Regions from separate parts of the Yersinia entomophaga genome, predicted to be linked through region 4. Evidence: predicted binding sites of a transcription regulator. Region 4 holds the regulator's gene; each other region holds the start of a gene.

Region 1 (4,943 bases), 450 kb from region 4:
TCGGCGGCTTCTTTGTGGTTCCTCTTAATGCATTGCTGCAAGAGCGTGGAAAACACAGCGTGGGCGCAGGCAATGCCATTGCGGTACAGAATTTAGGTGAAAATACCGCGATGTTATTGATGCTGGCGCTGTATTCTCTGGTAATCAAACTGGGTGCACCGGTGGTGGCCGTAGGCATTGGGTTCGGTGTCATCTTCGCTTTGGCTATAGCGTCACTGTGGGTATGGCAGTGGTGGCAAAAACGACGCTGATATAATTATATAATTTTATATAGAAAAGGCCGTCCAATGTGACGGCCTTTTTGCATTTAGCGACCACTGCTACAGTTAAGGTGCGGGGAAAGTATAACGAGTGTGAATTTCTTCCAGACCTTGCAAAACTTCTTCATCCAGAATCAGATGCAGGCTATCCAGATTGCTTTTCAACTGTGGCAACGTGGTTGCACCAAGCAGCGTGCTGGCGACAAACGGTTGTTGACGAACAAAAGCCAACGCCATTTGAGCTGGGTCCAGTCCGTGTTTTTTAGCCAGCGCCACGTATTCGGCTATGGCTAACTGTGCCTGCGGCGAAGAGTAGCGAGTAAAGCGGCTAAATAGCGTATTACGTGCCTGAGGTGGTTTGGCGCCGTTCAGATACTTACCGCTAAGCGTGCCGAATGCCAGGCTGGAGTAAGCCAGTAACTCTACACCTTCGTGCTGACTGATTTCAGCCAGACCTACCTCAAAGCTGCGATTTAACAAACTGTAAGGGTTTTGGATAGAAACGATTCGCGGCAGGTCGTGCTTTTCTGCTAATTGCAGATAGCGCATCACACCCCAAGGGGTTTCATTAGACACGCCGATATAGCGGATTTTACCTGCGCGGACTTGTTCTGCCAGTGCCTCCAGCGTTTCTAGCAGTGTGACCGTGGCGGTTTCCTGCGCGTAGCGGTAATTCAGTTTGCCAAAGCAGTTGGTTTCCCGCTGTGGCCAATGTAATTGATAGAGATCGAGATAATCGGTATTGAGGCGTTTAAGGCTGGCATCTAGCGCAATGCGGATATTTTTGCGATCCAATGCCATCGCAGGGCGAATGGGTTGATCGTTTCCACGTGACGGGCCAGAAACCTTGCTTGCCAGGATCACTTTTTCGCGACAACCGCGGGCTTTAAGCCAGCTACCTATATATTGCTCGGTCAGTCCCTGAGTTTCAGGTTTGGGCGGTACTGGGTACATCTCGGCGGTATCGATTAGGTTAACACCTGCCGAGATGGCGTAATCCAGTTGAGCGTGGGCATCGGCTTCGCTGTTTTGCTCACCAAAGGTCATGGTGCCCAGACCCAGCAGGCTTACTTCTAAAGAACTGTGGGGGATACGGTGATATTGCATTGCCGACCTTCCTTAATGTCCGAAATTACCAGGCGAAAATAAAACGGCCTTATCCGACTATATCGAAGCCGTAGATACGGGGGAAGGGCATGAGATGAATGTGAGCAAAAAAGAGTGATGCGGGCGCATAAGGTTGCACCCGCAGAAATTAGGTTTAAATATTATTGGTTTTATTCTTTTTGCTGCGCAGCAGGTTCAGCGTTTCAACGCCCATAGAGAAGAACATGGCGAAGTAAATGTAGCCTTTCGGAATGTGGATTTGAACGCTTTCCAGCATCAGGGTGAACCCCACTAAAATCAGGAATGCCAGTGCCAGCATTTTGACGGAAGGATGACGGTTAACAAATTCGCCAATAGGTCTGGCGGCAAACATCATCACGCCCACGGAAATAACCACCGCCGCCATCATAATAAAGAGATGATCGGAAAGTCCCACAGCGGTAATAACAGAATCCAGGCTGAAGATAATATCCAACAGCATGATTTGTACGATGGCACCAAAGAACGTGCTGACATTGCTCTGATGATCGTTATTGCTGCCTTCTACCGTTTCGTGGATTTCTTTACTGGCTTTCCAAATCAGGAAGAGTCCACCGAGTAACAAAATCAGATCCCGCGCGGAAACCCCATGTTCCATCACCGTAAATAATGGATTAGTCAGGCGAATAACCCAGGCGATAGAGGCCAGTAATGCCAAACGCATTAGCATGGCACCGGCCAGCCCAATGCGACGAGCTTTGTTTTGTTGGGCTTTAGGTAATTTTGCTACGACTAGAGAAAGGAAAATAATATTGTCAATACCCAGAACAATTTCCAGAATCGTCAACGTGCCCAGTGCCAGCCAGGCATTTGGATCGGCAATCCATTCAAACATTGCGTTTACACACCTTAAAAAATACAAGAATGTAATTATACGCTGTTATTAATGGATCATAACCTCAGTACGGCTCAGAACAATCTCTAAAGCAGGAAATGCCGAGCCAGCAAGGGCGCGGTGAAGGTTTTCTTTAGGTAAAACCCGCGCGGCAACGTCAGAATTGGCTGGCCTTTTTCGCCGATAGCTTCGGTTAAGGCTCGGCTATTCGCCGCTTTGGGACGCAATTGCAATACTTCACCGTGGCGGGCAGTGATACTTTCCACCTTACCTAACACAATCAGATCCATTAATTCTTCCCAATCGCGGCGCAGCAGCTCTTCTTCTTCTGCGTTTGGGCTCCACAACAGTGGCGCGCCGATGTGACGTTCGGCGAGTGGAATTTGTCGTTCACCTTCAACCGGAATCCATAAAACTCGCGCCAGTTTATGACGAACATGGCTACTTTCCCAGGTTACGCCGCTATTTCCGGTTAAGGGCGCGACGCACACAAATGTCGTTTCTAACGGTTTACCTTGCGCACTGATTGGGATCGTTTTTAGCTCGATGCCAATATCTGCAAAATCCTGTTCGGGCTTACTGCCAGCGCTGGCACCTAAATAAAACTCCAATAGCATACCAACCCACCCCTTATCACGCTTTAGATTCGCAGGAATAGGCCAGTTAGCCCGGGCGGCAAGCTCTCCTAGCGTGAAGCCTGCCAGCGCCTGAGCGCGATCCACGAGCTGTTGTTCGTCTACCGGTGGTGCTGGGGGTTGTGAATAAACCGACATAGTGAAAAAACTCATCAGGATGGGTTAAAAAATGCACTGCTTTAATACACCGCAGCGAACTTTAATTATCGCTGTGAATGAAAATTAATAATAGCATGATTTAACAGTGATTTTTTAGCACTTAAACCGGGCTGTGATTTTGTTTTCATCGATTTGTACACTAGCTGCCAGCAACAATGAACAGGATCTTACACCTATTTATCCACAGATTTGTGGGATAACCTGGTTGAAACATGAATACTGGTTCAATTTACAGCCTTGACGCAGGGTTTTTTTGCGAGTTTAGCCATTTTTTGTGTAACTTAGCCGCATTATCTGTGGATAAAAACCGCATTGGTGGATCTTTAATCAGCCAAGGATCATAAACGGATACAGATCACATTTTTGCACTTTACTTATACCCTGTGCATAACTTAATTTGATGAAAAATATGATTTAATTTGTTTTTTGTTATTCGTCTATAATTTACTTAAAATGAGTTGTACCCGTCTTACCCCTGAGTTCTGCACACATATATCCACAGAAAAAGTGAATAAAATTAGCCGAGCCTGGCCGAGGGTGTTTATAACTTTGCCAATATCTGTGAGTTATCCCAAGGTCATGGTGTTTCAATCACTGATAAGCAGTGGTTTACCGCCTGTTGGTAGTGTGAAACAATCAGAGCATCTTTGAGTATTAAGCTTATCGAGGTAGTCCGGTGATCGATGATGATGGCTACCGCCCGAACGTGGGTATTGTAATTTGTAATAGGCAGGGGCAGGTGTTGTGGGCCAGACGTTACGGTCAGCACTCTTGGCAGTTTCCTCAAGGAGGAATCAACCCTGGCGAAACGCCGGAACAGGCGATGTACCGCGAACTGTTTGAAGAAGTTGGACTGAATAAAAAGGACGTCCGAATACTGGCTTCAACCCGTAACTGGCTGCGTTATAAATTACCGAAACGTTTGGTGCGTTGGGATACAAAGCCGGTTTGCATCGGCCAAAAGCAGAGATGGTTTTTACTGCAGTTAATGTGTAACGATGCCGATATCAATATGCAGCGCAGCAGCACGCCAGAATTTGATGGTTGGCGCTGGGTAAGCTACTGGTATCCGGTTCGTCAGGTGGTGTCATTCAAACGGGATGTCTACCGCCGCGTGATGAAGGAATTTGCTGCTACAGTGATGCCGATGCAGGAGGTGACTCCGCCGCGGACACCACCCGCTTATCGCCGGAAAAGAGGTTAAGTTATCCAATCATGCTCACGCGTTTACGAGAAGTCGTAGAGAAAGTTGCGATGGCAGCCAGCCTGACGGATGCGTTAGAGCTGTTGGTCAATGAAACCTGTCTGGCGATGAACACGGAAGTTTGCTCGATTTATCTGGCAGATAATGACCGTCGTTGTTATTACCTAATGGCGACCCGAGGTTTGAAAAAGCCTCGGGGTCGCACTATTACGCTGGCTTTTGATGAAGGTGTGGTGGGATTGGTCGGGCGACTGGCCGAACCGATCAACCTGGCTGATGCGCAAAGTCACCCCAGTTTTAAGTATGTCCCGCAGGTTAAAGAAGATAGCTTCCGCGCTTTTCTCGGTGTTCCCATTATTTATCGTCGGCAATTGCTCGGCGTGCTGGTGGTGCAGCAGCGAGAACATCGTCAATTCGATGAAAGCGAAGAATCATTTATGGTCACGCTGGCCACACAGTTGGCGGCCATTCTGTCTCAATCTCAGCTCAACGCTATTTTTGGTCAATATCGTCAAACTCGCATTCGGGCACTGGCTGCCGCACCGGGCGTGGCGGTTGCAGAAGGTTGGCAGGACACTACCCAGCCTTCACTGGATCAGGTTTACAAAGCCTCAACCTTGGATAGCGCGCGTGAGCGTGAACGCTTAACTCAGGCATTGGAAGAAGCGGCGGCCGAGTTTCGTCGTTTCAGTAAGCGTTTTGCC
Region 2 (4,943 bases), 1.2 Mb from region 4:
AGCGCGTAGGTGCTCAGCCAGATCCGGAATCACTTCTTCCGGTAGACCTTTTTCCACATGGGTGTATTTCTCGTCCAAACCAAATTTTTGCCGCAACGCTTTCATGGCTATCAAATGCTGGCCGCGAATAGCATCGTTATATACGCTCGGATCAAAATCAGGCAGTTCAATGGCAATATTGATTGGCGTCACCGGATAGGCGCTAATGAGATGCACCGCCGTTTGGTTAACATGCTCGGCCAGCTCTTTGGTTTCTTGTACCAGTTTGAGGTTGAGCGGATCGTGAAGTGGATCTTCGCTGGACAGGTTAACCGCCACCAAAGCCGTACCGTCTTCAGGCCAAGGTTGATCTTTCACCATCCACACAGGGCAGGGGCATTTACGCAATAAGTGCCAATCTGTTGGGGTAAAAATAATAGATTCCAGCCGATCGTGCTGATGAGCCATTTTTAACAGCAAATCATGCTTCGCACTCAGGACTTCCTGAATTATGGCTTCATAGGGTCGGTTGTGCCAAACCACTTTAATATCAATGGGAATGCCCGCTTCAACGTAGAAACGACACTGTTCGGCAATCCAGGCTGCGCGTTGACTGATCACGCCTTTACGCATCGCCGTTCGTTCATCTGGCGAAAGCAGGGTGGTCATATCATAAGAAAGATCGTAGATAGCGAGGAAGGCTGTGATTTGCCCGCCGTTACGCTGCACCAGATAAACAGCTCGGCGCAATGCCGGTTGATCGTCCTGATTGGGGTCAATAGCCACCAGAATATTCTGATACTTTGCCATAGGGTCTCCTTACAACTGCGAATCACTATTAACAGTGTGTTACTTACAGAGTAAACCATGATGGAAAAACAGAACAGGGGGGATAGAGAGCCAGACCAATAAATATGCAAATTATTGATCTGGCATTAGGTCAGATTAGCACACCGGTTTTGGGTTACCCGCGAGCTGTGCCAGCGCTTCGGTATTTTCAATGGTAATGTATTTGCCTTTTACGCTGAGGATTCCACTTTTCTGGAAGCGGCCCAGCAAGCGGCTAATGGTTTCAACCGTTAGCCCCAGATAATTACCGATATCGCCACGCGTCATCGTCAGGCGGAACTCACGAGGTGAGAAACCACGTTGGGCAAAACGGCGCGACAGGTTATAGATAAAGGCGGCCAGACGCTCTTCCGCGTTTTTCTTCGATAGCAACAGAATCATATCCTGATCGCCTTTGATTTCACCGCTCATCAAACGCATCATCTGCTGACGCAGGTTAGGCATTTTGCCGGATAAATCATCCAGCGTATCGAACGGAATCTCACAGACCATCGAAGTTTCCAGCGCCTGAGCAAAACTCGGGTGTTGTAAATTGCTGATCGCATCGAAACCAACCAAATCACCAGCCAGATGGAAACCGGTAATTTGCTCATCGCCTTCTTCGGTAATGGTATAGCTCTTAATGGTCCCGGAACGAATAGCATACAAAGACTTCAGCTCATCGCCAGCTTTGAACAACGCCTGTCCTTTCTGAATAGGCTTTTTCCTTTCAATGATGTTGTCGAGCTGATCCAGCTCGTGCTCATTTAAGGTAAAAGGAATACAGAGTTGGCTGATGCTGCAATCCTGACAATGAATTGCGCAACCACCTGACTGGATACGTCGGATAACACGTTTTTCCGGGATCATGAGGGTATTCCCATTAATATTGATATTTGTCAATTTTAACATCTTTTAAGGCGTCTGATAAGAGTAACAATGCTTAGCGCGCTAAAAGATAACCTTCATGAGCCAATAACCAACGTTTCCGCTCTACGCCACCGGCGTAGCCGGTCAGCGAGCCGGACGCGCCGATGACGCGATGACAGGGCACCACAATGGAGACTGGGTTCAGGCCATTAGCCATGCCCACGGCGCGGGAAGCAGTAGGGCGACCAATTCGTTGAGCCAATTCGCCGTAGGATATGGTTTTCCCGCAGGGAATGTTGCGCAACTCTTGCCACACTTGCCGTTGAAACGCCGTCCCCGCAGTTTTTACCGGCAGGCCATCGATAATATCCAGCTCACCGGCAAAGTAACGCTGCATTTTCTCGGTTAAACCGCCAGGATTAATCTTTTCAGTCAGCGTAAAAGTATTTGGCCCATAGTGAGACGTCAGTAATTTCAGCAGTCTTTCATAGTGATCGACCCAATCAATGGCGCGCAGGTTATGTTCGCTATCGCCAATAATGACCAGTTCACCTGCTGGGGTGTCAGTACGGTCAATGTAAAAGGTTTCCATAAGGCTCCGTGGGGGTTATCTACTGGTTTTATCAACAGCAGTATGGCACGAAAAACCGGCGTTTTTGAATAGCCTCTGTCAGTTTTATGCCGCCTATCATTGACAATGCGAAGTGGTTCGCACTGATTAACTACAAAGCGTTAGTCTTTATCCTTCAAACTGATTATGCCAGGTTATCAGCCGTGACTGGGCATAGCCTTAAATAGCGACTAGGATGAGGTTTTGCCTAATCTATCGGAGTCAGAAAGATGTCAGTTGACCGCCCGCAGCCCTTATTAACCGCTGAGGATTGCTCGCCGGCCGTGCTAGAACGCGCTTGTGCAGTCTCTCCTTTCATTTTCCTGGCTGACCATGCCGGGCAAACTATCCCCTCGCGATTAGGTGATTTAGGCCTACCGCCCGGCGAAATAGATCGACATATTGGCTGGGATATCGGCTCTTTACCCGTAGCTCAACGGCTCAGTGAGCTGCTGGATGCCACCTTAATCCATCAGCGTTATTCTCGCCTGGTCATCGACTGTAACCGTACTCCCGGTATCGCCAGTTCTATCCCTGAAATTTCCGAGCAAACCACGATTCCAGGCAATCAAAGTGTCACCCCCGCGCAGGCAGAAGCCCGCAGAACCGAAATTTTCCAGCCTTACCACGATCTTATTCGCCAAACGCTGGATCGACGCGCAGCCCAAGGGCAACCTAGCGTTATCATTTCTATGCATAGTTTTACGCCAACTTTTAAAGGTGTGGCCAGACCTTGGCAGATCGGTACGCTGTTTAACCGCAATCCGGAATGGGCTTTATTGCTGGTTGAATTATTACGTGCAGAAGGCGATTTACAGGTCGGGGTCAACGAACCTTATGCCATCCTTTGGACAACAGCAATGGGCAGAAAAATTGTCGCGTATTCTAACGCAACTGTGGCAACAATTTAGTGACCGTTGCTGATTGTGCGGCGAGTTGGTCGCGAATTAAGGAAGAGTCAATTGGGTGAAATCGGTCCAAAATAAACAACCGCCAACCAACAACGTGCTGGCGAGCGCTTGCCTGATGAGGCAATTGGCGCGAAATAGAACAAAAATAGCGCAATTAACGCTGTATAAATGAGCGATATTCAGATAATATCGTGGTACTGTTTATTTATACAGTACCACGACGCATTGATATTTACTCACGTTCAATCAGGCTCAGTATCGTATTTGAAACCGTTCGTGAGAAGAGAGATCTTCCTAAATCTTATCTTGAGAGGCCGCTACGATGACATTTCGCATTATTGAAAAACAGCCGCAGCAAGTTGTCAGTATTCGGGTGATTGGCCCTTACGCCGAAACCATTCCTCTTGGTTTCAAACAGTTATCATCCTGGCAGCAGCAGCACCCGTTACCCTATGAATCCTGGCTAGCGCTTTATTGGGATAACCCTGAAACCACGCCACCCGCCAATCTGCGGGCTGATGTGGCTTTTTCTGTGGCCGATGATTTTGTCTTGCCCGCGCATGCCAGCAGTGGTGTGCTTTTACAAATAATACCTGGTGGGACTTATGCGGTTTATCGTGCGCGGGTGACCGATGGGGATTATGCCAAGGCATGGGGAGAGTTGTATAACCTGCATTTACCCGCCAGTGGCTACCTCCCGGCAGAAGGTGCGTGTTTTGAGGTCTATTTGAATGACGGAATGGCCGACGGTTATTTCGATATTGATATCTATCAGTCAGTGAGACCGATGGACACCGAGTAACTCGTACTCCGCGGAGTGAATACTTTCCTACTCGCTAAATTCTGCCCTTACTGGTTTAACTTTTTGATAAATATGGTGATGTTTCAGTGAGGCAGGGATGTCGGTAAATAGGGAACATGGGAAAGCATGCCAGAGCGGCAAAATGCCGCTTTCTGTTAGTAAAATTGAGCCGATGTTTTTTAAAGTAGTTTGATTAAAAATGAGGGTGAAATAATTAACATAAGCCGTCATAAAAACGTCATCCGGCTGCTCTAGTATCCAATGTAACCAATAAATACAAACTGTATTAGTGTGTTACAAAAGGAACTCTACCGATGTCAAAGCGCATTTCTACCGCTTCCCGAGTCGCATTATCAACGCTGTTGCTGTCTACCAGTTGCACATTACTGATGCCTAACGCCAGTGCCGCAGAAACGGGCTTATATGACCGTTCCGCGAAAGGCGACATCACTCAGTTCGGCGGAGCTCGTCGATTAGATAGTGACCAGACGCAGGCTTTACGCGACTCTTTATCGGATAAAACCGTAAAAAATGTCATTTTGCTGATTGGCGATGGAATGGGCGATTCTGAAATCACCTCGGCGCGTAACTATGCGGCGGGTGCCGGCGGTTTCTTCAAAGGCATTGATGCCTTGCCACTGACGGGTCAATACACGCATTACTCTTTAGACAAAAAGACGCAAAAACCGAATTATGTAACTGATTCCGCTGCGTCAGCCACCGCATGGTCAAGCGGCGTTAAAACTTATAACGGCGCGTTGGGTGTGGATGTTACAGGCAAAGATCACATCACCATTCTGGAACTGGCGAAAGCGGCAGGGAAAGCCACTGGCAACGTTTCTACCGCAGAGTTGCAAGATGCCACGCCTGCCGCTCAGTTTGCTCACGTTACCGGTCGCAAATGCTATGGCCCTGAAGAAACTAGCGAAAAATGCGCGACCAA
Region 3 (4,943 bases), 1.8 Mb from region 4:
AATATCCAAAAAATTGGGACGAGCTGCTAGCCGCAGGCGCCGTATTTAAAGAAAAACTGGGCAACCAATATTATCCCGTCGTTTTAGAGCATCAGGACACATTGGCGTTAATTCGCTCTTATATGACGCAAAAATACAATATTCCAACGATTGACGAAGCCAACAAAAAATTTGCCTATAGCAAAGAGCAATGGGTGGAGTTTTTTACTCTGTATAAGAAAATGGTAGATAGCCATGTAATGCCTTCGACCAAATACTATGCATCCTTCGGCAAAAGTAATATGTACGAAATGAAACCCTGGATTAACGGTGAGTGGGCCGGTACATATATGTGGAACTCCACCATTAATAAATACTCCGACAACCTGAAAAAACCGGCTAAATTGGTGTTAGGCCCCTACCCAATGCTGCCAGGTGCCAAAGATGCCGGTTTATTCTTTAAACCTGCGCAAATGCTGTCTATTGGCAAATCTACCCAACATCCGAAAGAAAGCGCCATTCTGATTAACTTCCTGCTAAACAGCAAAGAAGGTGTGGAAGCGCTTGGGTTGGAACGCGGCGTGCCGCTTAGCGCGACGGCGGTTGAACAATTACGCACCAGCGGCACTATTCAAGATACCGATCCGTCCGTATCTGGCCTAAATATGGCATTAGCCTTGCCGCACGAAATGAAAACCTCGCCTTATTTCGATGATCCACAAATTGTTTCTTTATTTGGCGACGCCATTCAATACATCGATTATGGTCAGAAAACCGTAGAGGAAACTGCAGAATATTTTAATCGTCAGGGTGACCGAATTTTAAAACGCGCCATGCGATAAATCGAAGAATAAGGCACTAAACTCACCCTGCCATTTATTTGGCGGGGTTTTTCTGCTTGATTAAATTACAATAAAAACAATCAATTAGATCGTCATCACAAGTTTAAAATGCTTTTATTTTATTAGGGAACAATGACGACATCGATCACAAAAATTATTAAAATAATAAATAGAATATAAAACCACAATAAATGAAACGATGTTTCTTTTTTAAGAATGTATTCTTTATTGATGCGAAAATACATCACTCAGGGATTATAAAAATGAAATTTAAATTACTTACTCTGGCAATGGCATCAGTTATCAGTTTCAGCTCTGTGGCAACAACTATCGATTATCGTCATGAAATGCTGGATAGCGGTTCGAACGATCATAAAGATCGTCTGCTGTTCTCTAACCGTTTCGCTAACGGCTTTGGCCTTTCTTTGGAAGGCAAATGGCGGCAACACAGCTCGGACAACACCGCAAACAAACCTTTTCACGAACAGGTCAGTAATGGTACCGAAGTGGTAGCCAGCTATGTGTATAAATTTAACAAGACCTTCCAGTTGGAACCGGGCTTCTCTCTGGAATCCTCATCAGACAGCAATAACTACCGGCCATATTTACGCGGCAAAGTTGCCTTTACTGACGATTTCTCTACGTCTCTACGCTATCGCCCTTATTACAAACGTAACCAGCCTTCCACCAAAGATACTGAGAAAGGCCATCAATTCACCCTGCTATTTGCCTATAACTTCCTGAAAGATTACTCCGTCGAATATGAGTTGGATTACAAAAAATCTGAGGACAAAATTCTGGCAAATAACGAAAAGTATGACTGGAGTCATGATGTCAAATTGGCCTACAAATGGGATAAAAACTGGAAACCTTATGTGGCTATCGGCAATGTTTCTGGCAGCAGCCTGACCGACGAACGCCAGACCCGTTTCCGCGTGGGGGTGCAGTACACCTTCTGATCGTCGTTATAACCTGGTCACCGTTATAACCTCAGTATGTCCGATTTGATTGAATACTCATCATTAGTATTGCAGTAACTGCCGCTGCAAACCTGTTACCCGTGTTTGGGGAAAAATCTGACTCCCAGTCGCTTTTCCCCGTTTTTTTCACCTTCCATTTCCTGTAATATCCGCCGCCCAGCCACGCGCCAGCTGTGGATTGTCTGAAAAAACAACATTCACCCTAAAATCACTCCTAATGTGACATTTAGTTACAGCGTAACGGCTATCTTCACCCAGAGAAATCCCATATACTGGATAAATTAACAGTTATAGTTTGGGACGTTTGTATGACCGCGGAAGGGCATTTGATTTTTTCTGTCGCCTGCGCAATTTTTGCCAAAAAAGCCGGGTTGACTCCCGAGCTTACACAGGGGGACTGGTGGCACATTATACCGGGCGCCCTTTTGACGTCTCTACTACCTGATATTGACCATCCCCGCTCTGTTCTGGGGCAACGCTTGAAGTGGATTTCCGCGCCTATTGCACGGATTTTTGGCCATCGCGGTTTTACCCACAGTTTATTAGCGATCCTCGGTGGAATAGCGTTATTTCAGCTTGAAATTCCCCGCAGTTGGTTTATCCCACCTGACGTCATGCATGCGATGATCGTCGGCTATTTCAGCCATTTATTGGCGGATATGCTGACGCCTGCTGGCGTACCACTGCTGTGGCCGTGCCGTTGGCGGTTTCGCCTGCCTCTGCTCAATTCGCAAAAAGGGAATCAGCTGGAACGCGTGTTTTGCGTACTTTTAGTATGCTACGCCGTTTACTGGCAGAGCGACCGCTCATTTCCCGTCCAATCCTATGTTGAGCAATTGAAGAGTTTCAAACTCTGATCACAATTAACTGCCGAAATCATCACCCAAAGCATATACTTTATACAAATTTGCGTAAAAAATTATATCAAATTCTTTTTGGATATAAGTGAGCCAACTCAGTAACTGTTAGGATAGTTGGCTTCGCGACCTATCAAGGTCAGCAATATAAATAGAATACGCAAAAAGTATTCATAATAGAATTTTGGAGATTTGGGGATGAACCTACCGCTCGTAATTAATGTGGCGATTTTTGTCGCATTGCTGTTGCTATTGGCACAAACCCGTCACAAACAGTGGAGCCTGGCCAAAAAAGTTCTGGCTGGTCTGGCATTAGGCGTGGTGTTCGGCCTCGGCCTGCATTTGGTGTATGGCTCTGACGACCCGGTAATGAAAGAATCTATTACCTGGTTCAATATCGTCGGTAACGGTTATGTACAATTACTGCAAATGATCGTGATGCCGTTGGTATTTGCGTCCATTTTAAGTGCCGTCGCCAAGCTGCATAATGCGGCGTCGCTGGGGAAAATCAGTTTCCTGTCTATCGGCACCCTGCTGTTTACTACCATGATTGCGGCGTTAGTCGGTGTATTTGTCACCAATCTGTTCGGCCTGACCGCTGAAGGTCTGGTTCAGGGCACTCAGGAAGCGGCTCGCCTAAGCGCGATTGAAAGCAATTATCTGAGCAAGGTTTCGGATCTGAGCGTGCCTCAGCTGATTTTGTCCTTTATCCCGAAAAATCCGTTTGCCGATTTAACCGGTGCAAACCCAACTTCGATTATCAGCGTAGTTATCTTTGCGACTCTGCTGGGAATTGCTTCACTGCAATTGCTGAAAGACGACGTTGAAAAAGGTAAACGCGTACTGGTTGCTATCGATACCCTGCAATCCTGGGTGATGAAACTGGTTCGTCTGGTTATGAAACTGACCCCATACGGCGTGCTGGCATTGATGACCAAGGTCGTCGCTGGCTCTAACGTTCAGGACATTATCAAACTGGGTAGCTTCGTTGTGGCCTCGTATCTGGGTCTGGCGATCATGTTCGTGGTTCACGGTCTGTTGATTGCCTTTACCGGTATCAACCCGCTGAAATTTTTCAAGAAAGTTTGGCCGGTGCTGACATTTGCCTTCACGAGCCGTTCCAGTGCTGCCAGCATCCCACTGAGTGTGGAAGCGCAAACTCGCCGTCTGGGTATCCCTGAATCCATTGCCAGCTTTTCTGCGTCCTTCGGCGCAACGATTGGTCAAAACGGCTGTGCCGGTTTGTATCCGGCTATGCTGGCGGTGATGGTGGCTCCAACCGTAGGTATCAACCCACTGGACCCGATTTGGATTGCAACATTGGTCGGTATGGTCACCGTCAGTTCAGCTGGCGTAGCCGGTGTAGGTGGCGGCGCAACCTTTGCAGCCTTGATTGTACTGCCAGCCATGGGTCTGCCGGTCACGCTGGTTGCTCTGTTAATCTCCGTTGAACCTTTGATTGATATGGGCCGTACCGCCTTGAACGTAAGCGGTTCTATGACTGCCGGTACCATCACCAGCCAATTGATGAAACAAACCGACAAAGAGATTCTAAACAGTGATGACGAGGTGGAATTAGCGCATCGCTAAATGTCTCACTTATCGTAATCAGTAAAAAGCCGGGCAGCGTAAACTGTCCGGCTTTTTCAATTTTGTTTCACCTGGGTTCTTCAAACTGGATTAACTACGGTACTTTTCCACCAGAGCCTGTGCGATAGCCAGGGTTTCCACATCCGGTACGCCGCTGAAATCGCTGGCGCGGAAGTGCATCTGGAAGGCAGCTATCACCTTCAGGGTTTCCTCATCCAGTTCACCGGTTAGCGGGATTTTATACCCGTAAGTCGCTAACGCTTTCTGAATAGACTCAACCGGCACCAGCTCGTGTTTATCACGGCCATCAATCAGTTCCTGAACCCGCCCTTCGTCTGGCCAAGCGCCAATGCCAGCTTCATATAAACGTTTCCACGGGAAATACGGGCCGGGATCGGACTTTCTCTGCGGAGCAATATCACTATGCGCTACAACATCTGTCGGAGCAATATGATAACGGGCAACAATGTCCTTCCCCAGCCGCTCAATCAATTCAATCTGGTTTTCGTTAAACGGATACCACTTACGCCCTAGCAGCTCCTCTGTATAGCCCAGATTGACGATTTCCACGCCTATCGAGGTATCATTCAGGCTGGTACGTCCTTGCCATTCGCTGACCCCAGCATGCCAGGCGCGTTTATCTTCGGGAACCAGTTGCAGTACCACCGGTTTGCCACCTTCTTTACGCGGATGTT
Region 4 (4,943 bases):
TTTTAGCGGCTAAATCGTTAACCGCCGGAGTCAGCCAACTTGGGCGCTGAGCTTCGATTGGATCGATAGCATCACGCCAGTCTGGCACGTTGTTGTTGAGATAAGTAGTCAATGGCAAAGGTTCGCCAAAGTTCACATAGCCCTGACCCAAATTGCGAAGTTTGCGCAGACCGCGCAGCATTTGCATCAGGCTTTCTTTCTCTTTGGTCGCGCCGCGCAGTTCTTTGGCGTATGTCCCAACTTCCATTACGTGCTCGTAACCGATGTAAATTGGCACCAGAGTAATAGGGCGGGAGCCGCCGCGTAGCATGGCCTGTATTGTCATCGACAGGGTGCCAGTTTTGGGTTCCAGCAGCCGACCGGTGCGTGAACGGCCACCTTCCACAAAGTATTCAACGGAATAACCACGGGTGAATAGCTCACCTAGGTATTCACGGAACACGGTGGAATACAGCTTGTTGCCCTTAAAGGTACGGCGAATAAAGAAGGCACCTAAACGACGGAAAATCGGGCCAGCCGGCCAGAAGTTCAGGTTGATACCGGCAGCAATATGCGGCGGTACCAGGCCTTGATGATAAAGCACGTAGGACAGCAACAGATAGTCCATGTGGCTACGATGGCAGGGGACATACACGATTTCGTGGCCATCTTGTGCCAATTGGCGCACGCGCTCGGCGTTATGAACATTGATGCCCTGATACAGACGGTTCCAGGTCCAACTCAACACGCGATCGGATAAACGCACGGCTTCATAAGAGAAGTTTGCCGCAATCTCTTCCATCAAATTGATGGCATTTTGCTGCGCTTTTTCGTGGGAAATTTTCTTGGTACGCGCTTCATCAGCCACCGCTTTTTCGATAGCTTTTGACGCCAGCAGCTTTTTAAATAGCTCCTGACGTGCCGGCAGACTTGGGCCAACGGCAGCTAAACGCTGACGAGAGAAGTGCATACGCGCGACTCTGGCCAGCTTATGGGCGATGGTTTTGTCAGTGCCGTGCTCACTGGCCATGCGGCGCAGGGAAACGGTAGTCGAGAATCGCACAAAGCTATCGCGACCCAGCCACAGTACGGCAAAGAATTTTTGTACGCCGTTCAGTACGCGCAGATGTGGTGTACCGTGACCTTCCCGGCCCGGAGAGCGGCCAAACATTACTGATACCGGTAGCATCTGAATATCCAGCTCAGGATTATTGCGATGCAGATCCAGATAATCGTGGAATAATTTTACCGATTCCTGCTTCGGGGCATAATAGCGAAATACCCGTGGGCCATTATCGATGAAAACGTGACTTGGCAGCTGTGCACCGTCTATTTCCAGTGGAATCAACGGATCGGGAAGATCTTGTGCCAGGCACTGCGCTCGCAATGTCAGCAAATCAGCCTTAGAGTTATAAGGTAAAACATACAAAATTGGACGTGACGGGTCTAACCCCAGTTCAGTCACAGGATCTGCGGGGATTACCTTGCTTTTTACCAACAATTTAAGTGGTAAATTCAGTAACTTATAATATATTTTACGCCAACCTGACATAACAACGTGAAGCCTCTTGTTAGCAATTCGCCGCAAGGATACCAGAAACTCGTTTTGAGATCTGTGGTGATCAGACTGATGGAAGCAGCGAAACTATTATCAATCCAATAAAAAGGTACATAACTCATGGCTAATCAATCAACAGGACTAACCCGTATCTATAAAGCGGCAGGTTATTCTGTGAAAGGGTTAACCGCTGCTTGGAAAAATGAAGCCGCTTTCCGGCAGGAGGCCGTGGTGGCCGTCATCGCTATCATACTGGCCTTCTGGCTTGATGTGGGAGTCATAGAGCGAATTTTATTGATCGGATCTGTCGTCTTGGTGGTGGTGGTTGAAATTATCAACAGTGCGATTGAAGCGGTTGTTGACCGGATTGGCAGCGAGCTGCATGACCTTTCAGGTCGGGCAAAGGATATGGGGTCCGCCGCAGTGCTCATCACTATCCTGCTGGCGGTATTTATTTGGGCTACTGTGCTGTGGCAATACTTGAATTTGGCATAGTTCAGGGAAAGAGCAAATAGTGGTGAAGAACAATACAGCCATTAATCCCTGTTTTTATTCACTCTTCGGTTCCCAATAGGGGTTTGGCTGTATATACTCACAGCTAAACTGTATAAACAAACAGGGGGCGGAATGAAAGCACTTACTACCAGACAGCAACAGGTCTACGACTTGGTTCGCGATCACATCTCGCAAACGGGCATGCCACCGACACGTGCCGAGATCGCGCAGCGTCTGGGGTTCCGTTCGCCTAATGCCGCAGAAGAGCATCTAAAGGCGTTGGCGCGTAAAGGGGTGATTGAGATCGTCTCCGGCGCTTCTCGTGGTATTCGCCTATTAATGGAAGACGAAGAAGGCCTGCCGCTGATTGGCCGGGTTGCTGCGGGCGAACCGCTGTTAGCGCAGCAGCATATTGAAGGTCACTATAAAGTTGATCCTTCGCTGTTTAAGCCTAATGCTGATTTTCTGCTGCGGGTAAACGGTATGTCTATGAGAGATATCGGTATTCTGGACGGTGATTTGCTTGCGGTTCATAAAACTCAGGATGTGCGCAATGGGCAGGTTGTGGTGGCGCGTATTGATGATGAAGTTACTGTTAAGCGTCTGAAAAAACAAGGTAATATTGTTCAGTTGCTGCCTGAAAACAGTGAATTTCAGCCCATCGTCGTCGATCTGCGCGAGCAAACATTTACTATCGAAGGTTTAGCCGTTGGCGTTATCCGCAATGGCGACTGGATTTAACGAACCACGTATTCCTACCTGCGGTAGTTAGCGTTAATAGCAATTGATTTTATCCCTTAAATAAAGCCCCTTCATTGGGGTTTTATTATGTGTGCTACGACTCAAATAATCCTGTATCTCATCAGAAATGAAGGCATATATATTGGTTAATCACTCACATGACAGTGTTTTAGTAATATTGAGAACTATCCGATAATAACGAGTTACTTGCTGATTTAAATACAGAATAATATGAGGTTTTCTTAGCCTGCCTACTATTTCATTACTATTCCATAGTACTAATTTAGCCATCGGCAGAATGCTCTGCTATAGTTATTTCACGGTAAGAATAAGACAACGATTCAATTTAAGATTGTCTTATTAATTTACTGGTAATTATATTAGCCTATATATTAATAGGAATTAAATAAACTGAGCTAACAAAAGTTAACGGAGATATTATGAATAAAGATCAAGCCGACGGTAACTGGAAGCAGTTTAAAGGGAAAATTAAAGAGAAATGGGGCAAGCTGACGGATGATGACCTGAAGGTGATAGAAGGGAAACGCGAACAGCTGGTAGGTAAAATTCAGGAAAAATACGGTTATCAGAAGGAAGCTGCGGAAAAAGAAGTGAAAGCTTGGGAAGATCATACCAAATATCGCTGGTAACCTGAGTTGGTATTAATATATGAATATAAAACTTACCTCCCTCCACGGTGTTATTAAATGTGTCGATATTTTATAAATAGAGTTATTTATTAAAATATAATTTAATATCATCAAGTTTACATGTTTTATATTAAGATGTTGCAAGCACAAGGAGGTGCTGACACTTCCAGTGTTGGTTATAATTAATGTCAATCAATACAATGTTAATTAATACAGTGAGTCATGACGACAAACCATTTTTTATTTTATTTCTGCCGCCGTATGACGACAGAAATGATTTCTGCACCAGGGGTTACTTTTCCAAGGTTACTTTCTTTTTGCCACTAGACTATGGTCGTGATCGCAATGTTCATGGCTATCACAGGCTTCGACTTCGCCGCACGTGGCGCAAAGGCCGTGAGCCTCTACCACGCTGTGACGCAGCGCAAAACCTGATTGTTTCGCCAGCAAAGCTAAGGCTTCTTCAATACCAACGGTGGTTTTTTCCGTTACCAAACCGCAGCGATCGCAAATAAACAGCGCTGAGGTGTGCAGCGGCTCCTCAAAATGATGGCACAGCACATAGCTGTTTGCCGACTCAACTTTGTGTATAAATCCTTGTTCTAAAAGAAAATCCAAAGCGCGATAGACGGTTGGCGGCTTAGCCTGAGGCTCGGAAACCCGCAATAAATCCAGCAGATCATAAGCGCTGATTGCGCCCGGTTGCTGTGCCATCAGACGCAAAACTTCCAAACGTTGCGGAGTCAGCCGTACATTTCGTTGTTTACACAGGCTTTCGGCCTGAGCAAGCAGCTTTTCTTGGTTGATTGAAGTCATGATAATCGTCCCGCAACATTATTATTTGTGCAATTTTAACATATCTCCGCGTGATCGCCGATAGGCGCCGTGAGTTACCTCTATCCGCGTCACATTTCCGCATAGATCAATAGGTTAAGTCGTAAGATTATTGCGCTGGAATGCGTCCTTAGGTTCTATGGTATAATCCCGCATTCCAGCCCACTGATGATTTGCTATGCAACCAAAACAGCGGGAATTGACGTAATAACAACCGATGAAACTCACCGCACATGCACGAAAATCAGACTGTATCTAACGCCCAAACTGGTCATTCAGGCTACCCATTACAACGTTTCTCCGTCGCGCCGATGCTCGATTGGACGGATCGTCACTGCCGCTATTTCCACCGTTTGCTGACCAAACAGGCGCTGCTTTACACGGAAATGGTCACCACTGGTGCCATTATCCACGGCAAGGCTGATTATCTGGCTTACAGTGAGCAAGATCATCCGGTAGCGCTACAATTGGGCGGCAGCGATCCGCAGGCGTTAGCCCATTGCGCGAAACTAGCGGAACAGCGTGGTTATAACGAAATTAATCTGAATGTTGGTTGCCCTTCCGATCGGGTGCAAAACGGTCGCTTTGGTGCCTGTTTGATGGGGGAAGCGGAGCTGGTTGCCGATTGTGTTAAAGCGATGCGCGATGTGGTTTCCATACCGGTAACGGTTAAAACCCGAATCGGC

What was found. The regulator LexA, encoded in region 4, represses DNA repair genes until DNA is damaged. The targets are predictions, from matches to a motif close to TNCTGTATGTACATACAGNA.
Positions count from the first base shown of each region.
Region 1: mutH (DNA mismatch repair endonuclease MutH) is a predicted target of LexA. The motif match lies at 3,253-3,272, and genes of this name have one in related genera.
Region 2: sbmC (DNA gyrase inhibitor SbmC) is a predicted target of LexA. The motif match lies at 3,394-3,413, and genes of this name have one in related genera.
Region 3: PL78_RS18940 (metal-dependent hydrolase) is a predicted target of LexA. The motif match lies at 2,072-2,091, and genes of this name have one in related genera.

Region 1 covers NZ_CP010029.1:1,950,392-1,955,334, reverse strand. The annotation lists gene lplT (lysophospholipid transporter LplT) at 1-251, shown strand, start outside; gene PL78_RS08875 (NADP(H)-dependent aldo-keto reductase) at 327-1,367, opposite strand; gene PL78_RS08870 (TerC family protein) at 1,522-2,241, opposite strand; gene mutH (DNA mismatch repair endonuclease MutH) at 2,328-3,014, opposite strand; gene rppH (RNA pyrophosphohydrolase) at 3,712-4,239, shown strand; gene ptsP (phosphoenolpyruvate--protein phosphotransferase) at 4,251-4,943, shown strand, end outside.
Region 2 covers NZ_CP010029.1:1,209,569-1,214,511, reverse strand. The annotation lists gene uspE (universal stress protein UspE) at 1-789, opposite strand, end outside; gene PL78_RS05435 (FNR family transcription factor) at 925-1,677, opposite strand; gene ogt (methylated-DNA--[protein]-cysteine S-methyltransferase) at 1,751-2,269, opposite strand; gene PL78_RS05425 (N-formylglutamate amidohydrolase) at 2,518-3,198, shown strand; gene sbmC (DNA gyrase inhibitor SbmC) at 3,521-4,000, shown strand; gene phoA (alkaline phosphatase) at 4,315-4,943, shown strand, end outside.
Region 3 covers NZ_CP010029.1:4,211,938-4,216,880, reverse strand. The annotation lists gene PL78_RS18950 (ABC transporter substrate-binding protein) at 1-821, shown strand, start outside; gene PL78_RS18945 (oligogalacturonate-specific porin KdgM family protein) at 1,085-1,780, shown strand; gene PL78_RS18940 (metal-dependent hydrolase) at 2,110-2,658, shown strand; gene PL78_RS18935 (L-cystine transporter) at 2,857-4,248, shown strand; gene PL78_RS18930 (N-acetylmuramoyl-L-alanine amidase) at 4,339-4,943, opposite strand, start outside.
Region 4 covers NZ_CP010029.1:2,396,308-2,401,250, reverse strand. The annotation lists gene plsB (glycerol-3-phosphate 1-O-acyltransferase PlsB) at 1-1,531, opposite strand, end outside; gene PL78_RS11000 (diacylglycerol kinase) at 1,658-2,032, shown strand; gene lexA (transcriptional repressor LexA) at 2,165-2,773, shown strand; gene PL78_RS10990 (CsbD family protein) at 3,214-3,423, shown strand; gene zur (zinc uptake transcriptional repressor Zur) at 3,730-4,239, opposite strand; gene dusA (tRNA dihydrouridine(20/20a) synthase DusA) at 4,491-4,943, shown strand, end outside.